Pleomorphomonas sp. PLEO: one gene and its partner. Each later gene encodes a partner of the first gene's protein in a complex. Links are inferred from orthologs where the notes say so. Each region holds a gene or a part of one and is shown on either strand. Other genes may lie near its edges. The genes, in order: secA and secY.

Region 1 (12,883 bases):
TCGGTGATCTGCCGCCGCTCCTGACGACTGGTGCGCGAGGCCTGCCCGACCGCCGTGGCGTGTCGATCCGCTGGTTGACGGGTACGGTGCTCGCCACCTTCGCCTCGACCTTTCTTATGGGTGGCGCTCTCTACGCCGCCTTCGACGGCCGCGAGACCATCGCTCAGCCCTCGGGCACGGTCACCCGCTCCGCTGTGGTGGTTCCGACTCCCGACAACGAGATGATCGCCAAGAGCGACTTTCCCGTTCAGGAAGCCAACCTCGAGCCGGCCAGACAGATCCTCAAGGTGTCGACCATTGCCAAGGATGGCGAACACGACATCATCAGGCTGAAGCCATTCGCCAAGGTATCGACCCCACTGGTCTCGGACATGGCCGAGATCACCGACCCCATTCCGCCTTATAATCCGCTGCGCATTTTCGCCGACGCCAACGCCGGCACCTCCGAGGGTGGCGAAGCGATGCTTTATGGCGCCGCCGTCGAAGGCGACATGATGCTGAAGGTCACCGACTTCCCGGTGAACGACCCCAGCCTCGAGGCCACCATCCCACTCGACATCGCCCAGACGGAGCGGGTCGTGCGCGAGGCGGCAAGCTTCCTCAACGGCACCAACGTCAAGACCGCCTCGCTGTCGCCGGTCGACCAGTCGCGCTTCGACTTCGGCTTTGCCGAGCCCACCTCGCTCGACCAGTTCGGTGTCCGCATCATCCCCGAGAATGTCTCCTTCGTACCGACCACCACGGCCGAGCCTACAGCGTCCAGCACCGGCCACGCCTACGAAGACCGTCGCGTCGCCGTTGAGGCCGACGAACCGCTCGAGCAGCTCCTGACCGACAACGAAGCGACCGACGACGAGGCCGGCGACATCGTGCTCGCCTTCCACAAGGCCGACCGGTTGCGCCTTTTGAAGGTCGGCGACGAGGTGCGTATCCGCCTCGCCCCCGACCCGAACGACGAGACGGCGCGCTATCGGCCCATCCTCGTCTCTATCTATCGCGATGGCGGCCATTTGGGCTCGGTGGGCCTCGGCGACGACGGCAGCTATATCACCGTCGACGAGCCGCCGGCCACCGAGCAGGCCGACACCGGAGCCGACGGCGATGAGAACAACCCGCGGCCACGCCTTTACGAGAGCCTTTACGAGACGTCGCTCAAGAATGGCGTACCGCCGGCCCTCATCGACGAGCTGGTGCGCGTCTTCTCCTTCGACCTCGACTTCAACACGCGCATCCAGCCGGGCGACAGCTTCCAGATGGTCTATACGCTTGGCGACAATGGCGAGGAGACCGACAACGGCGAGATCGTCTTCACCTCGATCACCCTCGGTGGCAAGGAGCGACGCTTCTACAGGTATCGCGCACCCGACGACGGCACGGTCGACTACTATGACGACAGCGGCAAGAGCGCCAAGAAGTTCCTGATGCGCAAGCCGATGTCGGGCGGCACCTTCCGTTCGGGCTTCGGCGCTCGTAACCATCCGCTGCTCGGGGTCGTGAAGATGCATACCGGTGTGGACTGGGCCGCGCCGCGTGGCACGCCGATCATGGCGGCCGGCGACGGCATCGTCACCTATGCCCGCTGGAAGAATGGCTACGGCAACTATATCGAGGTCCAGCACACCAACGGTTACGCCAGTGGCTACGGCCATCAGACCGGCTTCGCCAAGGGCATCAAGGAAGGCATTCGCGTCCGCCAGGGTCAGGTGATCGGTTATGTCGGCACGACAGGCTTGTCCACCGGACCGCACCTTCACTACGAAGTGCATGTCAACGGCACGCCGGTCGATCCGCTCCGGATCAAGCTGCCGCAGGGCCGTACCCTCGACGGTACCGTGCTCGCCGCCTTCCAGTCCGAGCGCGACCGCGTCGATACGCTGCTCGCCGGCGACAGCCAGACGGCCCGCGCCGCGACCGCTCCGGCGAACGGCGGCTGAGGAAATCCCTTTTATTCTGCCTCAATAGCCGGCGGGGCTCCGGTCCTCGGCTTTCGCGCTTGGTGCGGGCGCCCTTGAACGGAAGCAAGAGCCGCCCCATGTCTGCCCTGACCCGTTAGGTCCGGGCCCCTCTGGCAGAAGCCGCCGGCGCATCTGCGATGTCGGACCTTTGTCGACGCATTCCGCCGGCAGAGTTCGCGACTTTGGACCTCACATTTGTTGTCACCCCCTGGCTCGGAACCCCGCTCTATCTGTGGCTGGCCTTCCTGACGCTCGTTGCCCTTCTGCTCGCCTTCGACCTCGGCGTTCTCCACCGCAAGTCGGAGGAGATCTCCATCCGCCAAAGTCTCGTCATGTCGGGCGGCTATGTCGCCATCGGCCTGATGTTCGGTGGGTTCGTCTGGTGGCACATCGGGGCCGAGGCGGGCCTCGCCTATCTCACCGGCTTCGTCATCGAGAAGACGCTGGCGCTCGACAATATCTTTGTCATCGCGCTGATCTTCTCGTTCTTCGCCATTCCCAGGCGCTACCAGCACCGGGCGCTGTTCTGGGGCATCTTGGGCGTCATCGTGCTGCGCGGCATCATGATCGGTGCCGGCGCCACCCTGGTCGCCGAGTTCCACTGGCTCCTCTATCTGTTCGCCGCCTTCCTGGTCCTGACCGGTATCAAGATGCTGGTAACCGAGGACAAGGAACACGACCTCGCCAAGAACCCGTTGGTCGGCTTCCTGCGCCGCCGGCTCAACGTTACCGATCAGCTCGAAGGCGACCATTTCTTCGTAAGGAAGCCCCTGGCCGGCAGTGGTCGCGTGGCGTTGCACGCGACGCCGCTGTTCCTTGCCCTTGTGCTCATCGAGGCGGCCGACATCATCTTCGCCGTCGACTCTGTGCCGGCGATCTTCGCCATCACCACCGACGCCTTCGTCATCTACACCTCGAATATCTTCGCCATCCTCGGCCTGCGCGCCCTCTATTTCGCCCTCGCCGCGATGATCCACCGCTTCCGCTATCTGAAACCGGCTCTGGCCCTGGTGCTGGTATTCATCGGCGGCAAGGTGTTCGCAGCCGAACTCATGGGCCTCGACAAGTTCCCCGCCGCCATCTCGCTGGGCGTGACCTTCGCGTTGATCGCCGGTGGCGTCGTCGTCAGCCTTGTGAAGACGCGGCGGGAGGCCAAAAAACTGCCGCTCGCCGGAAACAGCTCATAAAAATCATCACATCGCAGTGAGCCGGCTGGCGAGTGCCAGCCGGAGGGGTATAGAAGGCCGACCCCAACGGAACGGCCTCATGATCATCGGACCCTTTATCAACGGCGCCGCCATCATCCTCGGCGCGCTTGGCGGCGCGCTCATCGCCCACCGCATGCCGGAGCGCCTCCGGACCGGCATGCCTCTCGCCTTCGGCGTCTCGTCGATGGCCATGGGCGTGGTGCTGATCGCCCGCGTCGCCCACATGCCGGTGATGGTCATCGCCACCGTGCTCGGCGCGCTCGTCGGCGAACTCGTCCGCATCGAGGACGGCCTCGCGCTGGTCGGCGGCCTTGCCAAGCGACTGGTGGAGAAGGTGGCGACAACGCCGCGCGGCATTTCCCACGAGGCCTTCATAGAAAGCTTCGTCGCCATCCTCGTGCTGTTCTGCGCTTCCGGCGCCGGCATCTTCGGCGCGCTCAACGAGGGCATGACGCACGACCCGAGCGTATTGATCGCCAAGGCTTTCCTCGACCTGCCTACCGCTGCGATTTTCGCGACGGCGCTCGGCCTGTCGGTCGCCACCATCGCCATCCCGCAGATGGCCATTCAGCTCGCCCTGGCTTTCGGTGCCACACTGCTGATGCCGCTGACCACACCGGCGATGATCGCCGACTTCTCGGCCACCGGCGGCGTGATGATGCTCGCCACCGGCCTGCGCATCTGCGGCATCAAGACCTTCCCGATCGGCAACATGCTGCCGGGGTTGCTGTTCGCCATGCCGGTGTCGGTGCTGTGGTCGATGGCGTTCTAAAAATAAAAACCGGCCGAGTTACCCCGGCCGGTCCGATGTTTTTACACCAGCGCTGCTTACGCCGCGACGTCGCGGATTTCCGAGAACAGCAGCCGATCGCTGCCGCCGGTCACCGTCACCGTGTCGCCATCGTGGATATGGCCGGCCAGGATGCGCTCAGCCAGCGGGTCCTGAATCTGGCGCTGGATGACGCGCTTCAGCGGCCGGGCACCGTAAACCGGATCGTAGCCCTTGTCGGCGAGCCAGGCCCGGGCGCTATCGTCGAGCGTCAGTGTCACCTTGCGATCCTCGAGTAGCGTCTCCAGGCGCTTGAGCTGAATGTCGACAATGGCACCCATCTCCGACCGCTTCAGGCGATGGAACAGCACGATCTCGTCGAGCCGGTTCAGGAACTCCGGCCGGAAGGCCGAGCGCACCACACCCATCACCTCGTTGCGCACCGCTTCGACATCCTCGCCCTCCTTCTGGTTGGCGAGATATTCCGAGCCGAGGTTTGAGGTCAGGATGATCAGCGTGTTCTTGAAGTCCACCGTCCTGCCCTGGCCGTCGGTGAGGCGACCGTCGTCAAGCACCTGCAACAGCACGTTGAAGACATCCGGATGCGCCTTCTCGATCTCGTCGAACAGCACCACCTGATAGGGCCGCCGCCGCACCGCCTCGGTGAGCGCGCCGCCCTCATCGTATCCGACATAGCCCGGAGGCGCGCCGATCAGCCTGGAGACCGAATGCTTCTCCATGTATTCGGACATGTCGATGCGCAGCAGGGCGTGCTCGTCGTCGAACAGATAGGCGGCGAGCGTCTTGGTCAGCTCGGTCTTGCCGACGCCGGTCGGTCCGAGGAACATGAACGAACCGATGGGACGGTTGGGATCCTGCAAGCCGGCACGGGCACGGCGAACAGCCGTTGAGACGGCGTGTACCGCTTCGGCCTGACCGACGACGCGCTTGGCAAGTTCGTCCTCCATCTTGAGCAGCTTCTCGCGCTCGCCCTCCAACATCCTGTCGACGGGAACTCCCGTCCAGCGGGAGACGACCTGCGCCACATGGTCAGGCGTCACCGCCTCCTCCAGCATGCCGTTGGCTTGGCCAGCCGCTGCCTCGTCGATCACCTTCAGTTCGCCTTCGAGGCCCGGAATGACGCCGTAGGCAAGCTCGCCGGCCCGCTGATATTCGCCCTTGCGTTGGGCGACTGCGAGGTCGTTGCGCGCCTCGTCGAGCCGCCGCTTAAGCTCCGCGGCGTGGCCGAGCTTGTCCTTTTCCGCCTTCCAGCGGGCAGTCAACCCCGCGGATTCCTCTTCGAGGTCGGCGAGTTCACGCTCCAGCCGCTCCAGCCGATCGCGCGAGGCGACATCGGTTTCCTTCTTCAGCGCCTCCTGCTCGATACGCAGCTGGATGACCCGCCGATCGATCTCATCGAGTTCCTCCGGCTTGGAATCCACCTGCATCCTGAGCCGCGCCGCGGCTTCATCGACCAAGTCGATCGCCTTGTCGGGCAGGAACCGATTGGTGATGTAGCGATTGGACAGCGTTGCCGCCGCGACCAGCGCCGCGTCGGTGATGCGTACCCGGTGGTGCTGCTCGTATTTCTCCTTGATGCCGCGCAGGATGGAGATGGTGTCGGGCACCGTCGGCTCGTCGACGAACACCGGCTGGAAACGCCGGGCCAGCGCCGCGTCCTTCTCGACATACTTGCGGTACTCGTCGAGCGTGGTGGCACCAACGCAATGCAGCTCACCGCGCGACAGCGCCGGCTTCAGCAGGTTGGAAGCATCCATCGCACCATCGGCTTTGCCGGCGCCGACCAGCGTGTGCATCTCGTCGATGAACAGGATGACGCCACCCTCCGCCGCCGTCACCTCCGACAACACCGCCTTGAGGCGCTCCTCGAACTCGCCGCGATACTTGGCGCCGGCAATCAGCGCGCCCATGTCGAGGGCCAGCAGTTCCTTGTCCTTCAGGCTCTCCGGTACGTCGCCGTTGACGATGCGCAATGCGAGCCCCTCGGCGATGGCCGTCTTGCCAACGCCTGGCTCGCCGATCAGCACCGGATTGTTCTTGGTACGGCGCGACAGCACCTGAATGGTCCGGCGGATCTCCTCGTCGCGGCCGATCACCGGGTCGAGCTTGCCGTCGCGCGCCGCTTTCGTCAGATCACGCGCATACTTTTTCAGCGCATCATAGCCGCTCTCGGCCGACGCGCTGTCGGCGGTGCGGCCCTTGCGGATTTCGTTGACCGCCGCGTTGAGCGCATTGGCGGTGACGCCGGCATCCTTCAGGATCTTCGCCGTCCCTGCATCGGCCTCGACGGCCAGCGCGATCAGCAGCCGTTCGACGGTGACGAAGCTGTCACCCGACTTGTCGGCAAGCGCTTCGGCGGTTGAGAAAACCTTGGCGGTCGGTGCCGTCAGGTAGAGCTGGCCATTGCCACCCGAGACCTGTGGCATCGCATCGAGCGCTTTGTCGACGGCGGACAGCGCCCGGCCGGCATCGCCACCGGCGGCGTTGATCAAACCGGCGGCCATGCCCTCGGAATCGTCGAGCAAGACCTTGAGCAGATGCTCCGGCGCGAACTGCTGATGGCCGCGACCAAGCGCCATGGTCTGCGCCGACTGGACAAAACCACGCGCCCGCTCGGTATATTTTTCGAAATTCATATGGACATCCTTTCCTGGAGCCCGCGTCCCGCCGTCCGAAGCCCGGCGGAAGCGTCTGGATATCTTGGAGATTGGGACATGACCCTTGCCCCTCGCCGATCAATATGGGGAACGAGGCGAGCGCCGAAAAGGGGCAGCAAGAAAAGACAAAGCCCACCACGACGGAAACCGCCGGGCGGGCTCAAAAAACGACGTGACGAACCGCGTCAGGCGCTGGCAAGCGCCGGATGGAGAAGATCGTCGATGCCGAGCGCGTCGCGCAACATCGAGCGGTCTTTGGCGATATCGGCCACCGTGTAGCGGTCGAGCACGGCAAAGAAGGCGCCCAGCGCCTCGCGCAGCACGCGGTTGTATTCGCAGGACAGGATCAGCGGGCAGTCCTTGTGTCCATCCTCCGAGAAGCATTCCGCCATCTGGAAGCTTTCCTCGGTGGCGGCAATCACGTCGCCGAGCTTGATATCCTCGGCCGGCTTGCCGAGCTTCAGGCCGCCGTGACGGCCGCGAATGGTCTCGATGAACTTGTGATCCACCAGCACCTTCAAAATCTTGAACAGGTGCGTCTCCGACATGTCGAAGGTGGCCGCGATGTCAGCGACGCGGCTCGGGCGGTCGGGATTCACCGCGCAATAGAGCAGCACCCTGATCGAATAATTGGTTGCTTGGGTAAGGCGCATGACACCATCTGATTAAAGAGTTGACATTAAAAGTCAAGATTAATCGTTCAGATCCAGCATGCGCCTTTGCACAGGCAGACATAATTCGTGCAATTGCTGATCAGCTTTTATGACAGCCCTTTCGGGCAACAATATCGACGAATTGTCTAACCGACGCCCTCATCCGGCCGGAAAGTCGATGACTTCCCGGCCGGACGCGTAGGCCAACCCTCAGGCGAACTGGCCGTGGCAGTGCTTGAATTTCTTGCCGGAGCCGCAGGGGCACGGCTCGTTCCGGCCGATGTGCCCCCAGGTGGCGGGGTCGTTGGGATCGCGTTCGACGGGCGCGGCAACAAAATTCGATTCCATACCGATCGGCTCCAGCTCGAGACCGGTCGCCGGATCGGCGTGATGGGCCGATAGCACCCCTTCGTCGAAGGCCGGCGTTTCGGGCGGCGCCTGCCGGATCTCGACGCGAGCAAGGTTCGCCGTCACCTGACGGCGAAGATCGTTGAGCAGCGCCTCGAACAGCGAGAAGGCCTCGGTCTTGTATTCGTTGAGCGGGTCGCGCTGGGCATAGCCACGGAAGCCGATCACGGAGCGCAGGTGGTCGAGGTGAGCCAGATGCTCGCGCCACAGGTTGTCCAGCGTCTGCAGCAGGATCGCCTTTTCGACGCGGCGCATCAGCTCGGAGCCGACGCGTTCCTCACGGGCGGCAAAGTCGGCATCGGCGGCGGCGATGAGCCGCTCCTCGATCTCTTGATCGGCAATGCCCTCTTCCTTGGCCCAATCGGGGATCGGAACGTCGACGTTCAGCGTCTCGATCGCCGCGTCATGCAGACCCTTGACGTCCCACTGCTCGGCATAGGCGTTCTCGGGGATATGACGCGCCACCAGGGCGGAAATCACTTCGCGGCGCATGTCGGCGACGGTGTCGGCAACGCTCTCCTCGGTCATCAGCTCGATACGCTGCTCGAAGATCACCTTGCGCTGATCGTTCATGACGTTATCGAACTTGAGAAGGTTCTTGCGGATGTCGAAGTTGCGCGCCTCGACCTTCTGCTGCGCCTTTTCGAGGGCCTTGTTGATCCACGGGTGGATGATGGCTTCACCATCCTTCAGGCCGAGCTTCTGCAGCATGCCGTCCATACGGTCGGAGCCGAAGATGCGCATCAGGTCATCCTGAAGCGAAAGATAGAAGCGCGACTGGCCGGGGTCGCCCTGGCGGCCGGAACGACCGCGCAGCTGGTTGTCGATGCGCCGGCTTTCGTGGCGCTCGGTGCCGAGCACGAACAGGCCACCGGCGGCGAGCGCCTTTTCCTTGAGGCGGGCGACGTCCTCGCGGATCTTCGCCTCGCGGGCATCGCGCTCCGGTCCCGGCGGAACGTCGCCGAGGCGGTGGGCAATCAGCATGTCGGCGTTACCGCCGAGCTGGATGTCGGTACCGCGGCCGGCCATGTTGGTGGCGATCGTCACGGCGCCGGGCAGGCCGGCCTGCGAGATGATGTAGGCTTCCTGCTCGTGATAGCGAGCGTTGAGCACCTGGAATACCGGCTTGTCGCCGTCCATCAGCACGTCCGGATCGCTCTGCTGGAAGCCGCGCTTAATGAGAAGCTCAGCCAGCTGTTCGGACTTCTCGATGGAGGTGGTGCCAACCAGGATCGGCTGCCCCTTCTCCTTGCAGACGCGGATGGTTTCGATGATCGCCGCGTATTTTTCCTCGACGGTCCGATAGACCTCATCGTGATCGTCGATGCGGGAGATCGGACGGTGCGTCGGAATCTCGACGACTTCGAGCTCGTAGATGTCGGCGAACTCGTCCGCCTCCGTCGACGCCGTGCCGGTCATGCCGGCCAGCTTGTCGTACATGCGGAAATAGTTCTGGAAGGTGATCGAGGCGAGCGTCTGGTTCTCCGGCTGGATGCGCACGTGCTCCTTGGCCTCCAGCGCCTGGTGCAGGCCGTCCGAATAGCGGCGACCCGGCATCATGCGGCCGGTGAACTCGTCGATGATGACGACCTCGTTGTCCTTCACGATGTAGTCGCGGTCGCGCTGGAACAGCTTGTGCGCCCGGAGCGCCTGATTGAGATGATGGACAACCGAGACGTTCTCGACGTCGTAGAGTGAGCCGCCCTTCAAGAGGCCCGCGGCGCGGAGACGCTCTTCCATCCGCTCGGTACCGATCTCGGAGAAGATGGCCGTGCGCTGCTTCTCATCGATCTCGAAATCATCCTCGGCAATGCCGGGGATGAACGTATCCATGGTGTTGTAGAACTCGGAGCGATCCTCGAGCGGACCGGAAATGATCAACGGCGTACGCGCCTCGTCGACAAGGATCGAGTCCACTTCGTCAACGATGGCGTAGTGATGGTCGCGCTGCACCATCTGCGCCTTCTCGTACTTCATGTTGTCGCGCAGATAGTCGAAGCCGAGCTCGTTGTTGGTGGCGTAGGTGATGTCCGAGGCATAGGCGGCGCGGCGCTCGTCATCGGAAAGGCCGTGGACGATGATACCGACGGAAAGACCGAGGAAGCGATAGACGCGCCCCATCCACTCGGCGTCGCGGCTGGCGAGGTAGTCGTTGACGGTGACGACGTGGACGCCCTTGCCCGGCAGCGCATTGAGGTAGACGGCGAGTGTCGCCACCAGCGTCTTGCCTTCGCCGGTCTTCATCTCTGCGATGTCGCCGTCGTTGAGCACCATGCCGCCGATCAGCTGCACGTCGAAATGGCGCTGACCGAGGGCGCGCTTGGCCGCTTCACGCACAACGGCGAATGCGGGAACCAGCAGCGTCTCCAGATCGGTTCCAGCGGCGAGTTTCTCGCGGAATTCGAGGGTTTTGCCGGCAAGCGCCTCATCGGAAAGCGCCTCCATTTCCGCCTCGAGCGCGCCGATCGCCTCAACGGTGGGGCGATAGGAGCGGATGCGGCGGTCGTTCGCCGAACCAAAAATCTTGCGTGCTAATCCGCCGAGGCCGACCATGGCAGCCCATCCCTTCGATCAGAATTCCGTGTGCAGGTGCGGGAAAGGGAAGCGGCGACGCCCAGCGTTTGGTTCTGGGCCAACCGTTCGCCCGACCTGCCGAGCCACGCTCCATCTATGGCGGGGTCGGAGATATGTCAACGCTGGCCCCACCCGGATGGCCGGAATCGGCGCTTCCCGCGACCGCGCGATGCGATTGGTCTTCGGTGATGCACCGCTCCCACAGCGATACGGCGAGAGGCTGTTTTTTTGTCCGCGCCGTTACGGAGAATTTGCCGCCGCGCGCCGAGCGCGCTATAGGGCTGCCATCACGGTGCCGGCCCGATCTCCCGGGTGCCGGACCGAAGACAGGATCGTCCCGATGAATTTTGCTCCCGCAACCGGCACTCGCGGTCGCCTCGGTCTTCTCGCCGCCGCTCTCCTCGCGCTGCCCCTTTCCGTGCTGCCGGCCTCGGCCGACGACGTGGTGGCCCGCGTAAACGGCCAGGATATCACTGCCACCGAAGTGCAGATGGCCACCGACGTGTTCGGCGAGCAGCTTGCTCAGGTGCCCGAGGCACAGCGCCGCTCGATGGTGGTCGACGCGCTCGTCGACATGCATGTGGTGGCCGACGCCGCCAAGGCGGCTGGCACTGCCGACAGCCCGAAATACAAGGCGCGTATGGCCTTCCTCGAAGCGCAGGCCCTGCGCAATACCTATGTCGAGGACGAGTTGCAGGGCAAGATCTCCGACGAGGACGTCAAGGCCCGCTACGAAAAGGACATCGCAAGCTACACGCCGCCGGAAGAAGTGCACGCCCGTCACATCCTCGTGAAGACCGAAGATGAGGCCAATGCCATCCTGAAGCAGCTCGCCGATGGCGGCAATTTCGAAGCCATCGCCAAGGAAAAGTCGCAGGATCCGGGCTCCAAGGGCAACGGCGGCGACCTCGGCTTCTTCGCCAAGGGCCAGATGGTGCCTGAGTTCGAAGCAGAAGCCTTCGCGCTGAAGCCCGGTGAGACGTCGACCAAGCCCGTCAAGAGCCAGTTCGGCTATCACATCATCAAGGTCGAAGAACGCCGCACCCAGCCAGTGCCGACCCTCGACCAAGTGCGCGAGCAGGTGATCCAGATGGTCCAGCGCGACAAGTATCAGGAGACGCTCGCCAAGATGCGCGGCGAGGCCAAGATCGAGATCCTGACGCCGCCCGCCGCGCCTGCCGATCCGGCCGCCGCCCCGGCAACGCCGGCTCCCGCCAAGTAATAGACGCCTATCCGCCCCGGCCGCCCGTCGGCCGGGGTCCGCTATCTCCTCGTGAAGAGCCGAAGATGTCCGGAAACCTGTCACCGCTCGCCCCAAAGTCCTATCCCGAGCTGCCGGCCCTTAAGGGCGTGCGCTTTGCGACCGCCGCCGCCGGCATCAAGTACAAGGGCCGAACCGACGTGCTGCTGGTTGCCCTCGACGAGGGGACCGAAGTGGCCGGCGTCTTCACCACATCCAAGTGCCCGTCAGCGCCGGTCGACTGGTGCCGCGCCAACCTGCCCGCCGGCAAGGCGCGGGCGGTGATGGTCAACTCGGGCAATGCCAACGCCTTCACCGGCAAGAAGGGCCGCGAGACGGTGGAAGCCTCCGCCGCCTACGTTGCCGCCGCTCTCGGCGTGCCGGCCGGCGAGGTGTTCCTCGCTTCGACAGGCGTTATAGGCGAACCGCTCGATCCCAAGAAGTTCGAGGCAGTGCTCGCCGAGCTTTCCGGCCGCATGGCGCCGGCGCCATGGCTCGACGCCGCACGCGCCATCATGACCACCGACACCTTCCCGAAGGTGGTCACCGCCACGGTCGATCTCGGTGGTGTACCGGTGACGATCAACGGCATGGCCAAGGGCGCCGGCATGATCGCTCCGGACATGGCGACCATGCTGTCCTTCATCTTCACCGATGCGCCGCTGGCTGCCCCGGTGCTGCAGGACCTCATCGGCAAGGGGACACGGCAGTCCTTCAATTCGATCACTGTGGATAGCGACACGTCGACGTCGGATACGCTGCTGCTGTTTGCGACGGGCAAGGCGGCGCCCCATGGCGCGCCGCGTATTACCGACCCGGCCGACCCGCGCCTTGCCGCTTTCCGCGCCGCTCTCGACGGCCTGCTCACCGACCTCGCCAAGATGGTGGTGCGCGACGGCGAAGGCGCTCGCAAGTTCATCGAGGTCAATGTGACCGGCGCCACCGACGATGCCTCAGCCAAGCGTATCGCCTTTGCCATCGCCAACTCGCCGCTGGTCAAGACCGCCGTCGCCGGCGAGGATGCCAACTGGGGCCGTGTCGTCATGGCCGTCGGCAAGGCCGGCGAGCCGGCCGATCGCGATCGTCTGGCCATCTATTTCGGCGGCATCCGCGTTGCCGTCGACGGCGAGCGCGACCCCGACTATTCCGAGGAAGCCGCCTCGGCGGCGATGCGCAAGGACGAGATCGTCATCCGCGCCGATATAGGCCTCGGCAAGGGTTGCGCCACGGTCTGGACCTGCGACCTCACCAAGGAATACGTCGCCATCAACGGCGATTACCGCAGCTAAGCATCTGCCCGAAAAGTTGCAGACTTTTCAAAAAAGCAGATGTGTCGAGATAAGCGGCAAGGCATCCGCTGGAAAAATCTTCAGGATTTTAGGCGGATGCGGGCAACCA
Region 2 (15,291 bases), 3.0 Mb from region 1 along the record:
GGAAGCCTTGCGAGCGGCATCCTCGGCGGCCATCTGGGCGGCATACGGAGTCGACTTGCGCGAACCCTTGAAGCCCATGGTGCCGGCTGACGACCAGGAGATGGTGTTGCCCTGCGCGTCGGTGATGGTGATCATCGTGTTATTGAAGGTGGAATTCACGTGGGCAATGCCTGACGTGATGTTCTTGCGTTCTTTCCGGCGGACGCGACCTGCGGCTTCCTTGGCCATGTTCTCTAACTCTCTCGCTTTCGATCTCTTCACCGCCGTAATACCAGCGGCTACACCGGAGCGCACGCCTTCAAAAGAAACTCAGCGCACCGGAACGACTTCGGAGAAGAGCACCCTGCCCTTCCCCCCAAATTGGCGAACGGTCCTGCCGGACCTTCCGCCATGGACAAAGCGCCGTCCGCGATTGCTCACGGAACCGGCGCCATGACCGAACCTTTTCGCCGGACCGACGCACCGCCGGACCGACGAAATGGAATCACTTCTTCTTGCCGGCAATCGCCTTCGCCGGACCCTTGCGGGTACGAGCGTTGGTGTGCGTGCGCTGACCACGGACCGGCAGGCCCTTGCGGTGACGCAGACCACGATAGCAACCGAGGTCCATGAGACGCTTGATGTTCATCGCAGTCTCACGGCGAAGGTCACCCTCGACGACGTAGTCGCGGTCGATCACTTCGCGGATCTGCAGAACTTCGGCATCCGAAAGCTCATTGACGCGCTTGGCCTGATCGATACCGACCTTGCCCAGGATTTCCTCGGCGAACCTCGGGCCGATGCCATGGATATACTGCAGCGCGATCAGGGCGCGCTTGGCGGTGGGGATATTGACGCCAGCGATACGGGCCACTTCACTTCACTCCTGTCGTCGCGATCCTTTTGGATCGCTCCCTCCCCCGTTCGAGCCGTGGAGGTCGGTGTCTAGACGGCGGCTCCATAGGCGGCGCCGGCCGGGTTATTTTCGCGACAACCATGGCGCTCCGTCCAACATGGGCAAACGCATACAGGCCATCGCACGAAGAACCCGTGGATAGGTGGCGGTTAATAGCCGGAACCGGCCTCTCCGTCAACCTTTCGGACACGGGTTTGTCGCCGAAATCGCCGCCGGAAAGCCCGGTCGGCGACCGATCGCCCAGCTTTGGAACGCTCGTTCCTCGCCGGACGTCCGTCTCACTCGAGGGCAGCGCGAATCGCGCCGGCAACCTCTTCGATGGGCGCCATGCCATCAACCGGCTTCAGCAACCCGCTCGTGGCATAGAAAGGCGTCAGCGCCGCCGTCAGGGCGCGGAACTCTTCCAGACGCTTGCGGAACACTTCCGGATTGTCATCTTTGCGCACCGGTTGCCCGGCCGCCTTGGCTTCTTCGGCGCGGCGAACGATCCGGTCGACGAGCTTTTCAGCGTCGACCTTGAACTCGATCACGGCGTCAAGCTTGAGCTTCTTGTCAGCCAGCAGCTTGTCCAGCGCCTCAGCCTGAGCGACGGTGCGCGGGAAGCCATCCAGCACGAAGCCGTTCTTGGCGTCCGGCTCTTCGATTCGGTCGGAGACGATGCCAATGACGATTTCGTCGGAAACGAGTTGGCCAGCGTCCATCACGGCCTTGGCCTTCTTGCCGATCTCGGTGCCGGCAGCGACAGCCGCGCGCAGCATGTCACCGGTCGACAACTGGACGATACCGTAACGATCGACCAGCTTCTGCGCCTGCGTCCCCTTGCCGGCGCCCGGCGGCCCGAGAAGAATCAGCCTCATCTACGCTTCCCCCGAAGTTTGCTCTTCTTGATCAGCCCCTCGTACTGATGGGCGAGGAGATGACCCTGGATCTGGGACACGGTGTCCATGGTCACCGACACGACGATCAGCAACGACGTGCCGCCGAAGTAGAACGGAACACCGGTGGTGGAGATCAGGAACTCCGGCAGCAGACAAACAACGACGAGATAGATGGCACCGAGGACGTTGATGCGGGTCAGAACATAGTCGATGTAGATGGCGGTACGCTCGCCCGGTCGGATACCGGGAACGAAGCCGCCCTGCTTCTTGAGATTCTCGGCGGTATCGGTCGGGTTGAACACGATAGCCGTATAGAAGAAGGCGAAGAACACGATCATCGCGGCATAGGACAGCATGTAAAGCGGTTGACCGTGTGCCATCAGCGTACCGAAGGTCTGCAGCCAGCCGCCTGCGGCGTTGGCACCGGCAAAGCCAGTGATGGTGCCGGGGATGAGCAGGATCGACGAGGCGAAGATCGGCGGAATGACACCAGACGTATTGAGCTTCAGCGGCAGGTGGCTCGACTCGCCCTGGAACATTTTGTTCCCGACCTGGCGCTTCGGATACTGGATGAGCAACCGGCGCTGGGCGCGCTCGAAGAACACGATGCCGCCAATGACCGCCACGGCCAGCACCAGCACGGCCAGGATGATCGGCGTGGCAAGGGCGCCCTGACGGCCGAGCTCCAGCATACCGACAAGGGCGTGCGGCAGATTGGCGATAATGCCGGCGAAGATGATCAGCGACGTACCCTGGCCGATGCCGCGGGACGTAATCTGTTCGCCAAGCCAAAGCAGGAACATCGTGCCGCCCATCAACGACAGCACGGTGGAAATGATGAAAGTCGGCCCGGGATTGAGAACAATCGAACCCTGCCCCTGCAACCCGGCGGCGATGCCATAGGACTGAACCGCGGCGAGCAGCACAGTCAGGTAGCGGGTGTACTGATTGATCTTCTTTCGGCCTGACTCGCCTTCCTTCTTCACCGCTTCCAGCGCCGGAATGACTGACGTCAAAAGCTGAATGATGATCGAGGCGGAGATGTAGGGCATGATGCCCAAGGCGAAGATGGCCATGCGGCCGACGGCGCCGCCGGAGAACATGTTGAACAGGCCGAGAATGCCCTGGCTCTGCTGCTTGAACGCATCGGCAAGCGCCTGCAGGTTGATGCCCGGCAGCGGGATATAGGTTCCGAGGCGATACACCAGAAGTGCGCCAAGGGTGAACCAAATCCGCTTCTTGAGCTCTTCCGCCTTAGCGAGCGCGCCGAAATTCAGATTTGCAGCGAGTTGTTCTGCCGCAGAGGCCATGTCTCACTCCGCCCGAATGGGGAACCTCGGGGCGCACCGCCCCGCATGCCGCGAGACCGTTCCACCCTTCATACCGCTGGCCTTAGCGCCTTCGAGCGATTCGCTGAAGCGCCTTGTTCCAGCTTCGGACCGCCAAAGCGCGGCAAACCGCGCACAAGCTAATCCAAACGTCCGCTATATAGACCCAAGTCGCGGACGAAATAAGCCCCCGGGAGACACCTAATCCCACGCGTCGCGCAAACGATCACGTGAAGACGGCATCTGCCCGGGGGCATTGTCTTTACGCCTTCTTGGCAGCCACCGACACGGTGACCTTGCCACCGGCAGCCTCGACCGCCGCGATCGCGGGCGCTGAAGCACCGACGACCTCGAAGGTCAGCGCCGACTTGATCTCGCCGCCGAGAACCCGCACGCCGTCAAGCGTACGGCGCAGCAGACCGGCCGAAACCAGAGCCTCGACAGTCACAGGCACCTTGGCGTCGAGCTTACCAGCGTCGACGGCGGCCTGGACTTTCGTCAGGCTGATCTCGTTGAGATCGAGGGCGAAAATATTCGTAAAACCGCGCTTGGGCAGACGACGATGCAGAGGCATCTGACCGCCTTCAAACCCGGCAATGGCAACGCCCGACCGCGAGGTCTGGCCCTTGACGCCGCGACCGGCGGTCTTGCCCTTGCCCGAGCCGATGCCACGGCCGACGCGCATACGCGGCTTGGTCGCGCCTTCGTTATCCTTGAGCTCGTTGAGCTTCATTTCATCGATCCTTTCGACCGGCGGGTATCTCAGGCCTCGTCCACGACGCGGATGAGGTGCTGGACCTTCGCGATCATGCCGCGAACCGAAGGAGTATCCTCCAGCGTCGACGTGCGATGCAGCTTGTTGAGACCGAGACCGACCAACGTCGCGCGCTGATCAGCGGGACGGCGGACGGGGCTATAGATCTGCTCGACCGTAACGGTCTTGCCCGACTTCTTGTTGGTCGACATGGTTTTCACCTTACGAAAGCCAGTTTACGAATGAGGAGGGAGAGATCCCCCTCCCCCGTTCGATATCCATCAGCCTTCGGCCGACGCCGCAGCTTCCGGGTCAATGTCGCGACGACGGGACTGCAAGGTCGAAACCTTGAGACCACGGCGGGCGGCAACCGACCGCGGACTATCTTCGTTCGCCAAAGCGGAGAAGGTAGCGCGGATCATGTTGTAGGGATTGGTGGAACCGAGCGACTTGGCCACCACGTCCTGGACGCCAAGCGTTTCGAACACGGCGCGCATCGGGCCGCCGGCGATGATGCCGGTACCAGCCGGAGCGGTGCGCACGTAGACACGACCGGCACCCCAACGCCCTGCGACGTCATGGTGCAGCGTCCGGCCTTCCTTGAGCGGCACGCGCACGAGGGCACGCTTGGCGGCTTCCGTCGCCTTGCGAATGGCCTCGGGCACTTCGCGCGCTTTGCCGTGGCCGTAGCCGACCCGGCCCTTCTGATCGCCAACGACGACGAGCGCGGCGAAGCCGAAGCGACGACCACCCTTCACCACCTTGGCGACGCGGTTGATATGGACCAGGCGATCGACGAACTCGCTGTCGCGCTCGTCGTTGCGATCCCGGTTGTTGCGTTCACGTTCAGCCATTGTCTTTGTCTCTCTCGATCGGGACCGGCCTTAGAAGTCGAGTCCGCCCTCGCGGGCGGCATCCGCCAGCGCCTTGATGCGGCCGTGGTACAGGAACTGACCACGATCGAAGATGACCGCAGTCACCCCCGCCGCCTTGGCGCGCTCTGCGATGAGCTTGCCGACCACGGCGGCCGCGGCCACGTTGGCCCCGGTCTTCAGAGCGTCGCGGACGTCCTTGTCGAGAGTCGACGCGGACGCCAGGGTGCGACCCTGAACGTCATCGATAACTTGAGCATAGATGTGCAACGACGAGCGGTGCACGGAGAGCCGGAGGCGACCGTTGGCCGCCGCCTTGATCGCGCGGCGCACGCGGGCGCGGCGGCGATCGTTGCCGGTGAGGTGAGCCATGATCGTCCCCTTACTTCTTCTTGCCTTCCTTGCGGACGATAAACTCGCCCGCGTACCTTACACCCTTGCCCTTGTAGGGCTCCGGCGGACGGTACTTGCGGATTTCGGCGGCGACTTGACCGACGCGCTGGGCGTCGATACCGGAGACGACGATTTCTGTCGGCTTCGGAACGACGATCGCGATGCCTTCCGGCACCGGATAGGCGACGTCGTGGCTATAGCCCAGCGAGAGCTGCAGGGTCTTGCCCTGAAGCGCCGCCTTGTAGCCAACGCCTGTAATCTCGAGCTTCTTCTCGAAGCCGACCGTCACACCCTTGATCAGGTTGGCGATCTGCGTGCGGGACATACCCCAGCTGGCGCGAGCCAGCTTGGACTCGTCCTTGGGATCGATCTTGATCGAACCGTCTTCCGTCTTAACGACGTTGACATGCTCGTTCAGAGCGAAAGTGAGCGTACCTTTCGGTCCCTTGACCGAAACGGTCTGCCCAGCGATGTCGGCCGTGACCCCCGAAGGGACCGGAACAGCCTTCTTGCCAATGCGCGACATGGTTTTTAACCCGTTTCCAGTCGAAGGTTAGAAGACGCGGCAGAGAACTTCACCACCGACATTCTGCTCACGAGCGTCGTGGTCGGCCATCACACCCCGGGGGGTACTGAGGATCGACACGCCGAGGCCGTTGGCAACTCGGGGGAGGTTCTTAACCGAAGCGTAAACGCGGCGGCCCGGCTTGGAGACGCGCTCGATGGTACGGATGACACCAAGGCCATCATAGTACTTGAGCTCGATCTCGAACTCGGTACGGCCTTCGGCATCAACCTCGGCGTAACCGCGCAGGAAACCCTCAGCGACCAGGACATCAAGGACGTTCTTACGCAGCTTGGAGGCCGGCGTAGACACCTTCGACATCTTGCGCATCTGGGCATTACGAATGCGGGTGAGCATATCACCCAAAGGATCGGTCATCGGCATGGGACCGCTCTCCTTACCAGCTCGACTTCACAAGGCCCGGGATGAGACCGAGCGACCCCAGCTCACGCAGGGCGATACGGCTCATCTTGAGCTTGCGATAATAGGACCGCGGACGGCCGGTGACTTCGCAGCGGTTGCGGACACGCACCGGCGACGAGTTGCGCGGAAGCTCGGCGAGCTTCAGGCGAGCAGCGAACTGCTCCTCGATCGACAGCGACTTGTCACCCGCGACAGCCTTGAGGGCCTCACGCTTGGCGGAGAACTGCTTCACCAGCTTCTGGCGATGCTTGTTCTTCTCGATGGCGCTCTTCTTAGCCATTTAAATCCGAACCCTTCTCGTCACTGCCGGAACGGGAAATTGAAGGCCTTGAGAAGCGCGCGCGCCTCGTCATCAGTCTTCGCCGTGGTGCAGACGATGATGTCCATACCCCAGACCTGATCGACCTTGTCGTACTCGATCTCGGGGAAAACGATGTGCTCCTTGATGCCCATGGCAAAGTTGCCACGGCCGTCAAAGGACTTCGGGTTCAGACCACGGAAGTCACGCACACGCGGCAAGGCGATGGTGATGAGGCGGTCGAGGAACTCGTACATGCGCTGACGGCGAAGCGTCACCTTGGCACCGATATTCATTCCTTCGCGCAGCTTGAACGTGGCGATGGAATTACGAGCCTTGGTGATCACCGGCTTCTGGCCGGCAATGAGGGTCAGATCGCCGACGGCCGAATTGATCTTCTTGCCGTCCGCAACCGTCTCGCCGACGCCCATGTTCAGGACGATCTTTTCGACGACGGGCACTTCCATCGTGTTCTTGTAACCGAACTGTTCGATGAGAGCCGCGCGGATGGTCTCGTCGTAGGTGCGCTTGAGGCGCGGAATGTAAACCGCATCAGCCATCGATCACATCTCCAGAACGCTTGGCGAAGCGGACCTTGCGACCGTCGTCGAGCAGTTTGAAACCAACGCGGGTCGGCTTGCCGTCCTTGGGATCGGCAACAGCGAGGTTCGAAAGGTCGAGCGCCGCTTCCTTCGCGACGATGCCACCCTCGGACTTGGCCGACTGCTTCTGATGATGACGAACGATGTTGACGCCACGGACTAAAGCGCGATTCTCGGTCGGACGGACTTCAATGACCTCACCGGTCTTGCCCTTGTCCTTGCCTGTGAGAACCACAACCTTGTCGCCCTTCTTGATCTTGGCGGCCATGGTTACAGAACCTCCGGGGCGAGCGAGATGATCTTCATGTGGTTCTTGGCGCGAAGTTCGCGCGGAACCGGTCCGAAGATACGAGTCCCGATCGGCTCTTTCTGGTTATTGATGAGAACGGCGGCATTCTTGTCGAAACGAATGACCGAACCGTCCGTGCGCCGGATGTCCTTGGCCGTGCGGACCACGACCGCCTTCATCACGTCGCCCTTCTTCACGCGACCACGAGGGATGGCTTCCTTGATGGAGACGACAATGATGTCGCCCACCGAGGCGTACCGCCGCTTCGCGCCGCCGAGCACTTTGATGCACATAACACGACGTGCGCCGGAATTATCCGCCACGTCGAGGTTGGTTTGCATCTGAATCATGACTTGGCCGCCTTATCTTGATGCATGCGCCCACCGGCGCCGGAAGACGCAGATGGACAGCGACTTTGTTTTGGAACTCGGAAAATAGGGGTACGGCGTGCCGGACCCTCATTTTCGAGTTCATCCCAGTCCCTGGCCGTATCCGCAGCCTGGGAGGCCTAGCTCCTACCCCACCGCCTCTTAGGGCGACAGGAAAACGAAGCTAGATGTCTCGTTTTCGCCGTCAGGTCGTGGCGCCCTCAGGCTACCCGACTAAACAATCCGAAACGGAACGGCATAGACTGCCATTCCGTTCTGAAACTAGCGTCTGCCGCATAAGCTTCTCCGAGTCGGAAGTCAATGACCCGGGGATGCTATTTAGAGACAATCGCCCAAAAGCGCCCGTCTCTGGCAGCTTTCCACCTCGCACGACACCACGGTCGGTGCCGGAGGCAGCTATCTCACCCGCTCAGCTTGCGCTTGCGGTGGAGAGCACAACCCAGCGCTTGGTCTTGGAAATGGGCTTGCTTTCCTCGATGGAAACCACGTCCCCGACCTTGTACTGGTTCGTCTCGTCATGCGCCTGGTAGTTTTTCGTCCGGCGCACGGTCTTCTTGAGCACCGGATGGGTGAAGCGACGCTCCACCTTAACTACGACCGTCTTGTCGGTCTTGTCGCTGACGACGACGCCTTGCAGGATGCGCTTCGGCAACTCGTCTCTCCTTAAGCGTTCGCAATCGCGCGCTTATCGCGCAGAACCGTCTGGATGCGGGCGATGTCGCGACGCACGACCCGCACGCGGGACGTATTCTCGAGCTGGCCCGTAGCCTTCTGGAAGCGCAGGTTGAACTGCTCTTTCTTCAGCTTGGCCATCTCGTCCTCGAGCTGGTCGGGCGTCATGGCCCGAACGTCGTTCGCCTTCATCGTTTTCTCGTCCTAACAGTAGGGCCGGTCTTCCGATCGGCACCCGCTTGCCGGAAGGTTATCGACCTTCCGGGCGGGCGCCCTGCGGATCACTCGGCAATGCGCTGAATGAAGCGCGTCTTGATCGGAAGTTTGGCCGCGCCGAGACGGAGCGCCTCGCGGGCAACCTCCTCGGGCACGCCGTCGAGCTCGAACATGATCCGGCCGGGCTTGATGCGGACGCACCAGAACTCCGGTGAACCCTTGCCCTTACCCATACGGACTTCGGTCGGCTTAGCGGTGACCGGAACGTCCGGGAACACGCGGATCCAGACTCGGCCAATACGCTTCATCTGGCGGGTGATCGCGCGGCGAGCCGCCTCGATCTGCCGCGCGGTGACGCGCTCGGGCTCCATGGCCTTGAGGCCAAAAGCGCCGAAGTTCAGGTCGGTACCGCCCTTGGACACGCCATGGATGCGGCCCTTGAACTGCTTACGGAATTTGGTGCGCTTCGGTTGAAGCATCGTCCTTCTCCCAAAACTCTAGTTAACGCGCACCATCGCCGTCGCGTTCGCGACCACGGCCACGGCCACGACCTTCACGGTCGCCACGGGGATTGTCACGCTCACGACGGCGGTCGCCGCCAGAACGTTCACCTTCGTTACCCTCAAGCGCGCGACGCTCGGAAGCGAGCGGGTCGTGCTCCAGGATCTCGCCCTTGAACACCCAGACCTTCAGGCCGTTGGTGCCGTAAGCGGTGTGGGCGGTGGCGATGCCGTAATCGATGTCGGCACGAAGCGTATGCAGGGGCACGCGGCCCTCGCGATACCACTCCAGACGAGCGATTTCGGCGCCGCCGAGACGGCCACCGGCGTTGATGCGGATGCCTTCGGCACCGAGACGCATCGCCGACTGCACCGAACGCTTCATCGCACGGCGGAAAGCCACACGACGCTCGAGCTGCTGGGCGATCGACGCGGCGATCAGTGTCGCGTCGGTCTCGGGCTTGCGCACCTCGACGATATTGAGATGCACTTCCGAGGAAGTGAACTTGGCGATCAGCTTGCGCAGTTTCTCGATGTCAGCACCCTTCTTGCCGATCACCACGCCCGGACGAGCCGAGTGGATGGTGACGCGGCACTTCTTGTGCGGACGCTCGATGACAACCTTGGATACCGCAGCCGTCTTCAGTTCCTCGAAGAGGAATTTGCGGATGGCGAGATCCTCGTGCAGCAGCGCGCCGTACTCGGCCTTACTCGCGAACCAACGCGAGTCCCAGGTCCGGTTGATGCCGAGACGCAGACCGATCGGATTAACTTTGTGGCCCATCAGGCGGTCTCCTCGACTTCGCGAACCACAATCGTGAGGTTCGCAAACGGCTTCTGGATCTGACCGACACGACCACGAGCTCGCGGCGAGAAGCGCTTCATGACGAGGCCCTTGCTCACGAAAGCTTCCTTGACGACGAGAGCATCGACGTCCAGGTCGTGGTTATTCTCGGCATTGGCGATCGCCGACTCCAGCGTCTTCTTCACGTCGTCAGCAATACGCTTGCGCGAGAAGGTGAGATCGGCCAGCGCCGTGTTGACCTTCTTGCCGCGGATGAGAGCCGCGACAAGATTGAGCTTCTGCGGCGAGACGCGAAGGTTGCGGGTCACCGCCTGCGCCTCAGTGTCGGCGAGCGTGCGTTCACGCTTCGGCTTGCCCATGGGTTACTTCCTCTTCGCCTTCTTATCCGAGCCATGGCCATAGTAGGTGCGGGTCGGCGCGAACTCGCCGAACTTGTGACCCACCATGTCCTCGTTCACGGACACCGGAATGTGCTTCAGGCCGTTGTAAACGCCGAACGTAAGTCCGACGAAATTCGGCAGGATCGTGGAGCGACGGCTCCAGATCTTGATGACTTCATTGCGGCCACTCGCGCGACTGACTTCCGCCTTCTTGAGGAGGTAGCCGTCGACGAACGGGCCTTTCCAAACCGAACGAGTCACGGTCGTTCCTCTCTCTTACTGCGACTTCTTGCGCGCATGGCGGCTACGGACGATGAACTTGTCCGTGGACTTGTTCGATCTCGTCTTCTTGCCCTTGGTCGGCTTGCCCCATGGGGTAACCGGATGACGGCCACCCGAGGTGCGGCCTTCGCCGCCGCCGTGCGGATGGTCGATCGGGTTCATCGTCACGCCGCGGTTGACCGGGCGCTTGCCCAGCCAGCGATTGCGGCCAGCCTTACCGATCGACACGTTGGAGTGGTCGGGGTTCGACACAGCGCCGATGGTGGCAAAGCAAGTGCCGAGCACCTTGCGCTGTTCGCCAGAGTTGAGGCGCACAACGGTGTAGCCTTGGTCGCGACCGACGATCTGGGCGTAGGAGCCAGCCGAGCGGGCAACCTGACCGCCCTTACCGGGCTTCAGCTCGACATTGTGGACGAGCGTGCCGACCGGAATGGCCGACAGCTGCATCGCATTGCCGGGCTTCACGTCGGCGGCGGGCGCGGCGACGACGTTGTCGCCAACGGCCAGACGCTGCGGGGCCAGGATGTAGCTCAGCTCGCCGTCCTCATACTTGATGAGGGCGATGAAGCCGGTGCGGTTGGGATCGTACTCCAGACGCTCAACCACGGCATTCATGCCGAGCTTGCGACGCTTGAAATCGATGAGACGATAAGAGCGCTTGTGACCACCGCCGCGATGATAAGCGGTGATGCGGCCGTGATTGTTGCGACCGCCGGTCTTGCTAAGACCCTCGGTCAACGCCTTCACTGGCGCGCCCTTATGAAGCTCGGAGCGATCGACGAGGACCAGCTGGCGCTGGCCCGGGGTCGTCGGCTTGTAATATTTGAGTGCCATAATCGTCCTGCCGCTCGGATCAGAGGCCCGTCGTGATGTCGATCGAATGGCCCTCTTCGAGGGTCACGATCGCTTTCTTCACGTCGGACTGGGTACCGATGATGCCCCGGAAGCGCTTCGTCTTGCCCTTACGCACGAGCGTGTTGACGCTCTTGACCTTAACCGAGAACAGCTGCTCGACGGCGGCTTTGATCTCGGGCTTGGTCGCGGTCTTGGCAACGTTGAAGACCACCTTGTTGTTCTCAGCCTGAATGGTCGCCTTTTCAGTGACCACCGGCATGCGAATGATGTCGTAGTGCTTCAGATTGGTCATTTGAACCGCTCCTCAAGCGCCGACACGGCCGCCTTGGTGAGAACCAACGTGTCACGACGCAGAATGTCGTAGACGTTGATGCCCTGTACGGGCAGCACGTCGATCTGCGGAATGGCACGGGCCGCCAGGCGAAACTGATCCTGCGGATTGGCTCCGTCGATGATCAGCGCGTTGGTGAGACCGAGCGCGGCGAGCTTCGTCTTCAGGACCTTCGTCTTGGACTCGGCGGCGATCGCCTCGTCCAGCACGAATATGTTGGCACCCTTGGCCTTGGCCGACAGGGCAAGCTTCAGGCCGAGGGCCCGAACCTTCTTGGGCAGATCGTGCGCATGGCTGCGAACCACGGGACCGAAAGCCTTGCCACCACCACGAAACTGCGGAGCGGCTTTGTTGCCGTGACGGGCGCCACCGGTGCCCTTCTGACGGTACATCTTCTTGCCGGTCTTGGTGATCTCTGTACGAGTCAGAGTCTTGTGCGTTCCGGCCTGGCGCTTGGCGAGCTGCCAGCGCACGACGCGCTGCAGGATGTCGGCACGCGGATCGAGACCAAAGATCTCGTCCGAAAGCGCGACCGTCCCGGCAACAGCGCCATCGAGGGTCTTGACTTCGAGTTCCATCACTCACCTGCCTCCGCGGTCGCAGCGGGCGCCGCCTTGCGGAACTTGCCCGGGGTGGGAACACCTTCCGGAAGCTTCTTCTTGACCGCGTCGCGGACGAGGATCCAGCCGCCCTTGGCGCCAGGAACCGCGCCTTCGACCAGGATCAAACCGCGATCGGCGTCGGTGCGCACGATCTTCAGGTTCAACGTGGTCACGCGCTCATCGCCCATGTGGCCAGGCATCTTCTTGTTCTTGAAGACCTTGCCCGGATCCTGACGCTGACCGGTCGAACCCAGCGAGCGGTGCGAGACCGAGTTACCGTGGGTGGCGCGACCGCCGTGGAAGTTCCAGCGCTTCATGGCGCCGGCGAAACCCTTACCAATCGAGGTACCGGTAACGTCGACGAACTGCCCAGCAACGAAGTGATCGGCCGTTAGTTCGGCACCCACCTCGATGAGGTTCTCGGGAGAAACCCGGAACTCGGCAACTTCACGCTTCGGCTCGACCTGCGCCACGGCAAAGTGGCCGCGCATCGCCTTCGAGACATTCTTAACCTTGACAGTACCGGCTCCCAACTGGATCGCGGTATAGCCATTCTTTTCTTCGGTACGGTGAGCAACTACCTGGCAGTTCTCAAGCTTGAGAACCGTCACGGGAACATGCTCGCCTGCGTCGTTGTAGACGCGGGTCATGCCGACCTTCTGTGCAATGACACCTGAGCGCATAGCGTTCTCTCTCAACCCGGCTCTTGTTCTCAGAGCTTGATCTCGACGTCCACGCCGGCCGCGAGGTCGAGCTTCATCAGCGCGTCCACGGTCTGCGGGGTCGGATCGATGATGTCCAGGAGGCGCTTGTGGGTGCGCATCTCGAACTGTTCGCGGCTCTTCTTATCGATATGGGGCGAGCGGTTGACCGTGAACTTCTCGATACGAGTCGGAAGCGGAACCGGGCCCCGGACCTGTGCGCCCGTGCGCTTGGCCGTGTTGACGATCTCGCGCGTCGAAGCATCGAGGATACGATGATCGAACGCTTTGAGACGGATACGGATATTCTGACCGTTCATTTCTTTACCTCTAGAGGGGACGTGGGCGGAGCGAACTCCGCCCCGTATCACCTCGAAACGATCAATTACTCGACGATGGAAGCGACGACGCCTGCGCCGACGGTACGACCGCCTTCACGAATGGCGAAGCGGAGCTTCTCTTCCATGGCGATCGGAACGATCAGCTGGACGTTCATCGTCACGTTGTCGCCCGGCATCACCATCTCGACACCTTCGTCCAACGTCACCACGCCCGTCACGTCGGTCGTGCGGAAGTAGAACTGCGGGCGATAGTTGGTGAAGAACGGCGTGTGACGGCCACCCTCTTCCTTGGTCAGGATGTAGGCTTCCGCCTTGAACTTGGTGTGCGGGTTCACAGAAGCCGGCTTGCACAGGATCTGACCGCGCTCGACGTCTTCACGCTTGGTGCCGCGCAGCAAAGCGCCGATGTTGTCGCCAGCCTGGCCCTGATCGAGCAGCTTGCGGAACATTTCAACGCCGGTCACCGTCGTCTTGGTGGTCGGACGGATGCCGACGATCTCGACTTCCTCGCCAACCTTGACGATGCCGCGCTCGACACGACCGGTCACCACGGTGCCACGGCCGGAGATCGAGAACACGTCTTCGATCGGCATCAGGAACGGCTGGTCGATCGGACGGTCCGGCTGCGGAATGTAGGCATCGACCTGGGTCATCAGCTCGAGGATCGAGTCATGACCGAGGACCGGATCGCCGCCCTCGAGGGCAACCAGCGCCGAACCCTTGACGATCGGAATGTCGTCGCCGGGGAAGTCGTAGGACGAAAGAAGCTCGCGCACTTCCATCTCCACCAGCTCAAGCAGCTCGGGATCGTCGACCATGTCGCACTTGTTCAAGTAGACGACGATCGCCGGAACGCCGACCTGACGGGCCAGCAGGATGTGCTCGCGGGTCTGGGGCATCGGGCCGTCGGCGGCCGAAACCACCAGGATCGCGCCGTCCATCTGAGCCGCGCCGGTGATCATGTTCTTCACATAGTCGGCGTGGCCTGGGCAATCCACGTGCGCATAGTGACGGTTCTTCGTCTCGTACTCGACGTGAGCCGTGTTGATCGTGATGCCACGCGCCTTCTCTTCAGGAGCCGCGTCGATCTGATCATAGGCCTTGAACGTCGCGCCGCCCGTCTCGGCAAGAACCTTCGTGATCGCCGCGGTCAGCGACGTCTTGCCGTGGTCAACGTGACCGATCGTGCCGATGTTGCAGTGCGGCTTCGTCCGCGAAAACTTTTCCTTGGCCATCGGATATCTTCCTTTGTCTCGTGTAAGCGGGTGAGGTCAACGGTCCGGAACTCAGGCGTACTTGGCCTGGACTTCCTGAGCGACCGCAGCCGGGACCTGCTCGTAGTGGTCGAACTGCATGGTGTAGCTGGCGCGTCCCTGGCTCATCGAACGGAGCTGGTTCACGTAACCGAACATGTTGGCGAGCGGAACGAAGGCCGTGATGACATTGGCGTTGCCGCGCATGTCCTGGCCCTGGATCTGGCCGCGACGGGAGTTGACGTCGCCGATGACGGAACCGACGTACTCTTCCGGCGACACGATCTCGACCTTCATGATCGGCTCCAGCAGAGCCGGCGAAGCCTTTTCCATCGCTTCACGCAGAGCGGCGCGGGAGGCGATTTCGAAGGCGATGGCCGAAGAGTCAACCTCGTGATAGCCACCGTCGATCAGCGTCACCTTGACGTCGACCACCGGGAAGCCGGCGATCGGACCAGAGGTCATCACCGAGTTCAAGCCCTTCTCGACGCCGGGGATGTATTCCTTGGGAACCACACCGCCGATGATCTTGTTCTCGAATACGAAGCCTGTACCGACTTCGCCCGGTTCGACGACAAAACTCACCTTGGCAAACTGACCAGTACCACCGGTCTGCTTCTTGTGGGTGTAGTCGATCTCGGTCTTCTTGCGGATGGTCTCGCGATAG

What was found.
Region 2: the proteins of secA (region 1) and secY are in contact, whole or in part, in a crystal structure (PDB 3DIN), measured with the Thermotoga maritima proteins. The link is inferred for Pleomorphomonas sp. PLEO from one-to-one orthologs. Residues at the interface, in WP_004082002.1 of Thermotoga maritima: Glu261, Ala262, Arg263, Lys300, Ala301, Arg302, Thr303, Ile304, Ile305, Leu323, Tyr324, Asp325, Pro326, Val329, Ser330, Tyr333, Ile336, Lys340, Phe345, Val349, Glu363, Phe364, Tyr374, Ser375, Gly376, Gly377, Glu393, Ile395, Thr482, Ser483; in WP_004081795.1 of Thermotoga maritima: Glu108, Gly109, Glu110, Glu111, Ala236, Glu237, Arg238, Arg239, Ile240, Thr241, Ile242, Gln243, Tyr244, Ala245, Arg246, Arg247, Val248, Thr249, Gly250, Arg251, Arg252, Val253, Tyr254, Gly256, Ala257, Ser258, Thr259, Tyr260, Leu261, Pro262.

What each region holds. Positions count from the first base shown.
Region 1 is NZ_CP166625.1:1,111,518-1,124,400, reverse strand. The notes cover bases 7,274-10,559. They hold secA (preprotein translocase subunit SecA), read right to left. Parts: upstream 10,225-10,559; coding sequence 7,474-10,224; downstream 7,274-7,473. In the rest of the region: AB6N07_RS04935 (M23 family metallopeptidase), read left to right, coding at 1-1,934; AB6N07_RS04930 (TerC family protein), read left to right, coding at 2,138-3,142; AB6N07_RS04925 (DUF554 domain-containing protein), read left to right, coding at 3,222-3,935; ATP-dependent chaperone ClpB, read right to left, coding at 3,992-6,589; iron-responsive transcriptional regulator RirA, read right to left, coding at 6,796-7,263; AB6N07_RS04905 (peptidylprolyl isomerase), read left to right, coding at 10,586-11,467; bifunctional glutamate N-acetyltransferase/amino-acid acetyltransferase ArgJ, read left to right, coding at 11,533-12,774. UniProt on the Escherichia coli protein: Required for protein export, interacts with the SecYEG preprotein conducting channel.
Region 2 is NZ_CP166625.1:4,076,593-4,091,883, forward strand. The notes cover bases 917-3,774. They hold secY (preprotein translocase subunit SecY), read right to left. Parts: upstream 3,084-3,774; coding sequence 1,749-3,083; downstream 917-1,748. Other genes in these bases: AB6N07_RS18880 (adenylate kinase), read right to left, coding at 1,174-1,752; rplO (50S ribosomal protein L15), read right to left, coding at 3,364-3,774. Outside these bases: rpsK (30S ribosomal protein S11), read right to left, coding at 1-228; rpsM (30S ribosomal protein S13), read right to left, coding at 485-853; more of rplO, read right to left, coding at 3,775-3,834; rpmD (50S ribosomal protein L30), read right to left, coding at 3,864-4,067; rpsE (30S ribosomal protein S5), read right to left, coding at 4,137-4,709; rplR (50S ribosomal protein L18), read right to left, coding at 4,740-5,099; rplF (50S ribosomal protein L6), read right to left, coding at 5,110-5,646; rpsH (30S ribosomal protein S8), read right to left, coding at 5,674-6,069; rpsN (30S ribosomal protein S14), read right to left, coding at 6,083-6,388; rplE (50S ribosomal protein L5), read right to left, coding at 6,409-6,966; rplX (50S ribosomal protein L24), read right to left, coding at 6,959-7,276; rplN (50S ribosomal protein L14), read right to left, coding at 7,279-7,647; rpsQ (30S ribosomal protein S17), read right to left, coding at 8,096-8,338; rpmC (50S ribosomal protein L29), read right to left, coding at 8,350-8,550; rplP (50S ribosomal protein L16), read right to left, coding at 8,640-9,053; rpsC (30S ribosomal protein S3), read right to left, coding at 9,076-9,858; and 9 more genes. UniProt on the Escherichia coli protein: The central subunit of the protein translocation channel SecYEG. Consists of two halves formed by TMs 1-5 and 6-10.